DNA from 3 places in the Methylobacterium sp. ARG-1 genome. Region 2 is predicted to be linked to each of the others. Evidence: predicted binding sites of a transcription regulator. Region 2 holds the regulator's gene; each other region holds the start of a gene.
What was found. The regulator HrcA, encoded in region 2, represses chaperone genes, less so after heat shock. The targets are predictions, from matches to a motif close to GTTAGCACTCNCNNNNNGNGAGTGCTAAC.
Positions count from the first base shown of each region.

Region 1: groES (co-chaperone GroES) is a predicted target of HrcA. The motif match lies at 1,412-1,440, and genes of this name have one in related genera.
Region 3: groES (co-chaperone GroES) is a predicted target of HrcA. The motif match lies at 1,005-1,033, and genes of this name have one in related genera.

Region 1 covers NZ_LHCD01000004.1:227,282-229,546, reverse strand. Annotated here, with positions in the region: gene groL (chaperonin GroEL) at 1-978, opposite strand, end outside; gene groES (co-chaperone GroES) at 1,051-1,341, opposite strand; gene AKJ13_RS06915 (CorA family divalent cation transporter) at 1,552-2,265, shown strand, end outside.
Region 2 covers NZ_LHCD01000018.1:95,739-98,003, forward strand. Annotated here, with positions in the region: gene rph (ribonuclease PH) at 1-382, opposite strand, end outside; gene hrcA (heat-inducible transcriptional repressor HrcA) at 550-1,605, shown strand; gene AKJ13_RS17795 (HAMP domain-containing protein) at 1,627-2,265, opposite strand, start outside; gene AKJ13_RS31930 (hypothetical protein) at 2,223-2,265, opposite strand, start outside.
Region 3 covers NZ_LHCD01000040.1:51,789-54,053, reverse strand. Annotated here, with positions in the region: gene AKJ13_RS26120 (DUF6481 family protein) at 1-176, opposite strand, end outside; gene AKJ13_RS26115 (cold-shock protein) at 276-485, opposite strand; gene groES (co-chaperone GroES) at 1,138-1,425, shown strand; gene groL (chaperonin GroEL) at 1,516-2,265, shown strand, end outside.

The DNA of each region.
Region 1 (2,265 bases), on a different contig from region 2:
CTCGATGCGCACGCGCTTGGCGCGGCCGAGCATGGGGAGCGTCACGTTCTCGAGCTTGATGCCCAGATCCTCGGCGATCATCTGGCCCTTGGTCAGGATCGCGATATCCTCGAGCATCGCCTTGCGGCGGTCACCGAAGCCCGGCGCCTTCACGGCCGCGACCTTCAGGCCGCCGCGCAGCTTGTTGACCACGAGGGTCGCCAGGGCCTCGCCCTCGATGTCCTCGGCGATGATCAGCAGCGGCTTGCCGGTCTGGACCACGGCCTCGAGCACCGGCAGCATCGCCTGGAGCGACGACAGCTTCTTCTCGTGGATGAGGATGTAGGGATCCTCGAGCTCGGCGACCATCTTCTCCGCGTTCGTGATGAAGTACGGGGAGAGGTAGCCGCGGTCGAACTGCATGCCCTCGACGACGTCGAGCTCGGTCTCGGCGGTCTTGGCCTCCTCGACGGTGATGACGCCCTCGTTGCCGACCTTCTGCATGGCGTGGGCGATCATCTCGCCGATCTCCTTGTCGCCATTGGCGGAGATCGTGCCGACCTGGGCGACCTCGTCGGAGGTCGAGACCTTCTTGGCGCGGGCGATGATGTCCTTCACCGCAGCGGCGGTGGCGAGGTCGATGCCGCGCTTCAGGTCCATCGGGTTGATGCCGGCGGCGACGTACTTGGCGCCCTCGCGGACGATGGCCTGGGCCAGCACGGTCGCGGTGGTGGTGCCGTCACCCGCGATGTCGTTGGTCTTCGAGGCCACTTCGCGCACCATCTGGGCGCCCATGTTCTCGAACTTGTCGGCGAGCTCGATCTCCTTGGCGACGGTCACGCCGTCCTTGGTGATGCGCGGGGCGCCGAAGCTCTTCTCGATCACGACGTTGCGGCCCTTCGGGCCCAGCGTCACCTTCACCGCGTCGGCGAGGATGTCGACGCCGCGCAGCATCTTATCGCGCGCGTCGGCGGAGAAACGAACGTCTTTCGCTGCCATGGTTTGCCTCTTGTATTTGGGTTGAACCCCAAGGCCTCAGACGGCCTCAAAGGGCGGGGAAAGGCGATCCGATCAGAGAGCGACGACGCCCATGATGTCGGATTCCTTCATGATCAGGAGATCCTGACCGTCGATCTTGACCTCGGTGCCGGACCACTTGCCGAACAGGACGCGGTCGCCGGCCTTGACGTCGAGCGCGTTGACGCGGCCCTGCTCGTCGCGAGCACCGGGGCCGACGGCGACGATCTCGCCTTCCTGCGGCTTCTCCTTGGCGGTGTCCGGAATGATGATGCCGCCCTTGGTCTTCTCCTCGCTCTCGATGCGACGGACGACCACGCGGTCGTGCAGCGGACGGAACTTCATGAGCTGCCCTCTTGCTTCAGGTCTGCAGTTGGCGTTGATGCGGCCTGCGGGACCGCTTCCAAACCCGACTGTTAGCACTCTGTCTTGGCGAGTGCCAATGACGGCGGCGAGATAGCCCTCGCCTGGTTCCGAGTCAAGGCTGTCGCACCTGCGCGCGACGGCGCGATGACGCGACATCAGCCTTCCTTTTCCCACGGACAACGCGCTCTCATGCTGAGCCTGCACGGACCCGACGGCGCGGTTGCGCCGGAACTCGGCGGCCCGATTCCCGGCAACGCCGTCTGGCTCGACCTGAACGATCCGAGCTCCGAGGAAGCCGCCGCCGTCGAGGCGGCGACCGGTCTGCGCGTGCCGTCGCGGGCGGCGCTGTCCGAGGTCGAATCCTCCAGCCGGCTGCGGCGGGTGAAAGGCGGCCTGTCGCTCTCGACGCCGATGATCACCTTCGAGCGCAGCGAGTCGCAGCTGAAGCCGCTCGGCTTCCTCCTATCGAAGGATCACCTCGTCACCATCCGGTTCCACGAGCTGCGCGCGGTGGACTCGGCCCAGAAACGGATCGTCGACGGCGACGGCAGCGTATCCCCGAGCGAGATCTTCCTGGTCATCCTGGAGGAGCTGGTCGACAGCCTGGCAGACGCCCTTGAGGACATGGCCTCGGAACTCGACCAGCTCTCGACGCGCATCTTCGATTTCGACCTGCGTGGCGCGAATCGCCGCCGGATGGAGAGCCCTCCGCCGCGCCGGCGCGACCTGGCGCTGCGGCGGATCCTGCGCGGGATCAGCAACCGCGGAAAGGTCCTGGGGAAGATCCGCGCCAGCTTGCTCGGCCTCGAGCGAATCGTGCCGTTCGTGTCGGCTGCCTGCGATGGGCTCGGGCTGCCGGAGGATGGGCGCTTCGAAACGATTCGGCGGGATATCGAATCCCTC
Region 2 (2,265 bases):
CGGTGCGGGTGCCGCCATCGGCCTGGATCACGTCGCAATCGACCGTCACCTGACGCTCGCCCATCGCGGGGAGATTCGTCACCGCCCGGAGGGAGCGGCCGATCAGGCGCTGGATCTCCTGGGTGCGGCCCGACGGCTTGCCCGAATTGATCTCCCGGCGCGTCCGGTCATGCGTCGCGCGCGGCAGCATGGCATACTCGGCCGTGATCCAGCCCTTGCCGGAGCCGCGCAGCCACGGCGGCCCGCGCTCCTCGAGGGAGGCGGTGCAGAGCACGCGGGTGTTGCCGAAGCTGACGAGGCACGAACCCTCGGCATAGCGCGAGACCGCGCGCTCGAGGGTCACGGGCCGCAGTTCATCGGCGGCGCGCTTCGAAGGCCGCATCGCGGGCCCTTTCTGGTGAGAGAAGTAAGGGCCGGGCTCTTAGGCCGCCGGGCCGGCGCGGGCAAGCATCGCCGGATGGATTGATCCCGCGACACCGGGCGGACATGATCGGACGACAGGATGACCGTGTGACCGACCTGAACCCCACCATTCCACAAGGCTCATCGATGCAGGCGCTCGACGCCCTCAACGAGCGCGCCCGCGAGATCTTCCGGCAGATCGTCGAGAGCTATCTCACGACCGGAGAGCCGGTGGGCTCGCGCAACCTGGCGCGTATCCTCCCGATGGCCCTGTCGCCGGCGTCGATTCGCAACGTCATGGCGGATCTGGAGCATTCCGGCCTGATCTTCGCGCCCCACACCTCCGCAGGCCGCCTGCCGACCGAGCTGGGCCTGCGGTTCTTCGTCGATGCGATGCTGGAAGTCGGCGATGTCGGGCAGGAGGAGCAGGCCCGGATCGAGGCGCAGATGCGCGCCGCCGCCTCCGGCCACACCTTCGATTCGGCTTTGGCCGAAGCCTCGACCATGCTGTCGGGCATCTCGCGCGGGGCCGGCGTCGTGCTGACCACGAAGGCCAATGTCCACCTGAAGCATATCGAGTTCGTCCGCCTCGACCCCGCCCGTGCCCTGGTGGTGCTGGTCTCGGATGATGGCTCCGTGGAGAATCGGCTGGTCGACCTCCCCCCCGGCCTGCCGGCCGGCGCGCTCCAGGAGGCGACGAACTTCCTCAACGCCCGGCTGCAGGGCCGCACCCTCGGGACTTTGCGGGCCGAGATCGAGGCCGGCCGCAAGGCGATGAAGCGGGAACTCGACGCGCTGACCGAGCGCCTGGTCGATGCCGGCCTTGCCACACCCGTGGGTCCGAGCGAGGCGCGGCAGCTCATCGTGCGCGGGCAGGCGAATCTGCTCGACGACCTGCGTGCCGTCGAGGATCTCGAGCGGATCCGCCTGCTGTTCAACGATTTGGAGACCCAGAAGGACGTCATCGACCTCCTGGCCCGCGCCGAGGGCGGCGAAGGCGTGCGGATCTTCATCGGGTCCGAGAACAAGCTGTTCTCGCTCTCGGGCTCCTCGCTGATCGCCGCGCCGTTCCGGGACGGATCCCAGAAGATCGTCGGCGTCGTCGGGGTGATCGGCCCGACGCGGCTGAACTACGCCCGCATCGTGCCGATGGTCGATTATACCGCCCGGGTGGTCTCGAAGCTGCTCGACGGAGCGCGCTAACGGCTCACGAACGAGCCTGGCTCAGGCGGCCCGTACGGTGTGCAGGAATTCCGCGACTTCCTGAGAGAGCTGCGCTGATTGCCGCGACAGCGCGGTGGCCGCGCCCAGCACCTGATGCGCCGCCCGGGCCTCGATGCCTTCGACCGCCCGACCGACCAGGCCGATCTCATCGCTGCGGCGCGCATCGGCGATCTCGGCATCGATGGCGCTTCGGCTCATGCGCTGCAGCGCGCCGACCAAGCGGTTCAGCGGACGCGCGACGGTGATCGTCATCAGCTGGCTGACAACAATCTTTAGCACCAGCAGCACCAGGAGCGTGGTCACCGCCAAGTCGTGCGCCAACGCCGAGATCGGCGCCAGCGACGCGGCGCGGCTGACCGACACGGCGACATACCATTCGAGCGACGGCGGCAGGTTGGGGACCCGGGCAAAGATTGTGAAGGTCTGCCGGTCGCCCTCGCGCGTCTCGCTCAGGCCGCCGCCGATCTTCGGCGGCGGCCCGGTGAACAGATCCCCCAACGCGTTTCCGATCAGTTCCGCGCGCGGATGGACCAGCACCGTGCCGTTTCCCGACACCAGATAGGCATAGCCGCTGCTGCCGGTCGCGACCCCCGCGATTATGCGGGCCAGGGTGCCAGCCTCGAAGTCGCCGTCGCCGAC
Region 3 (2,265 bases), on a different contig from region 2:
CGCTCGCTCACCCGCACTTCGCGGGCCTCGGCGACGGCCTGGCGCTCGGCCTGGCGGGCGAGGACGGCCGGATCGTCCGCCGCGGGGCGCGCACGGAACTGGGCCAGCCGCTCTTCCTTGGCCTTGGCACCGGCCTCGAGACGATCAGACAGCTGCGTTTCTTTGAATTGACCCACGAAGACTCCTCGCGCGCCGCAGCGCCCGTATCAGAAACAGAAGAAGCCGCTCCACACTGGGAACGGCTTCGAAACGCGTCCTCGGTTGAGGCGCGAGGTTCAGGCGGCCTGGAGGCTGCCGGCGGATTGCTTGCCGCTGCGACGGTCGGTTTCCAGCTCGTAGGAGAGCTTCTGACCCTCGATCAGGTTGCGCATGCCGGCGCGCTCGACGGCCGAGATGTGCACGAACACGTCCTTGCCGCCATCGTCAGGCTGGATGAAACCGAAGCCCTTGGTCTCGTTGAACCACTTAACGGTGCCGATGCTCATAACTATTCCAACTGCTTCAGAGCATGGTGCGGAGACCGGAGACCGGCCTTGCGTGATCACCATGCTGTAACAAAGATCCAGGGCCTGCCGCCGTTGCGCTGCGCGAGCCGCGAACTCTGGACGATCGAAGGGGGCGAGCGCGTGCCTGAGCGTGCGCCCGTCCGTGGTCGTCGAAACTGGGAGAGATGCAGAGCGCTCGCCCTGTTGTGGCGAGACGGCCGAATATCTGGCCAAAGATCGATTTATGATCTCTAGCACATCGACGGGATAATCACAATCGTCAAATGTGTTGCGCGAAAATTCGGTGCGGCCCACCGGTAAAGTGCGATTTTTCGCGCCGTTATTCTGGTGTATCAATACGGATCTTAAGGCCGCCGGTTGCGCGGCCGCACCCGGACGGATGCCGGTTCCGAGCTCCGGACCGGGATCGAAGCGCGCGCCTACGTTCGAATATCAATCTGTCCGAACGCGAAGAACCGCTCGAAAATCACCCTCCGCGGCGCATCGACCGTGAGACGCGTTAGCACTCTTGTCTATTGAGTGCTAAGACCGGGTCGATCCGGCGCAGACGATTCGGTCTGCCGCCGCCTTTCCCGCACGGGCTCGGTCATGTCGACGCGAGGCCCCAGGCGGGACGACCAGGATGCCGCACATGAAGTTTCGCCCCCTGCACGACCGCGTGGTGCTACGCCGCATCGAGGGCGAGGAGAAGACCAAGGGCGGGATCATCATCCCCGATACCGTCAAGGAGAAGCCCCAGGAGGGCGAGGTCGTCGCCGTCGGGCCCGGCGCCCGCGACGAGGCCGGCAAGATCAACCCGCTGGAGGTGAAGCCCGGCGATCGTGTGCTGTTCGGCAAGTGGTCCGGCACCGAGGTCAAGATCGACGGCCAGGATCTCCTGATCATGAAGGAATCCGACATCATGGGTGTCGTCGCCTAAGGGCGTCCGCCCCCTCCGACGCTGCTCAAGCCCTTCGAGGCGGCCGCCCCGGCGCGCCTCGGGGCCGCACGACAACAGAAGAGATTGTCCATGTCAGCCAAAGACGTTCGTTTTTCCGTCGATGCCCGCGAGAAGATGCTGCGCGGCGTCGAGCTGCTCGCCAGCGCCGTGAAGGTCACGCTCGGTCCCAAGGGCCGCAACGTCGTGATCGAGAAGAGCTTCGGTGCGCCGCGCATCACCAAGGACGGCGTGACCGTCGCCAAGGAGATCGAGCTCGCCGACAAGTTCGAGAACATGGGCGCTCAGATGGTGCGCGAAGTGGCCTCGAAGTCGAGCGACATCGCGGGTGACGGCACCACCACGGCCACCGTTCTGGCCGCCTCCATCGTCCGCGAGGGCGTGAAATACGTCGCCGCCGGCATGAACCCGATGGACCTGAAGCGCGGCATCGACCTCGCGGTCGCCACGGTCGTGCAGGACATCGTGGCGCGGGCTCGCAAGGTCGCCTCGTCCGAGGAGATCGCCCAGGTCGGCACGATCTCCGCCAACGGCGACAAGGAGATCGGCGAGATGATCGCCCACGCCATGCAGAAGGTCGGCAACGAGGGCGTCATCACCGTCGAGGAGGCCAAGACCGCCGAGACCGAGCTCGACGTCGTCGAGGGCATGCAGTTCGACCGCGGCTACCTCTCTCCGTACTTCATCACGAACGCGGAGAAGATGGTCGCCGAGCTCGAGGATCCCTACATCCTCATCCACGAGAAGAAGCTGTCGTCGCTCCAGGCGATGCTGCCGGTGCTCGAGGCCGTGGTCCAGACCGGCAAGCCGCTGCTGATCATC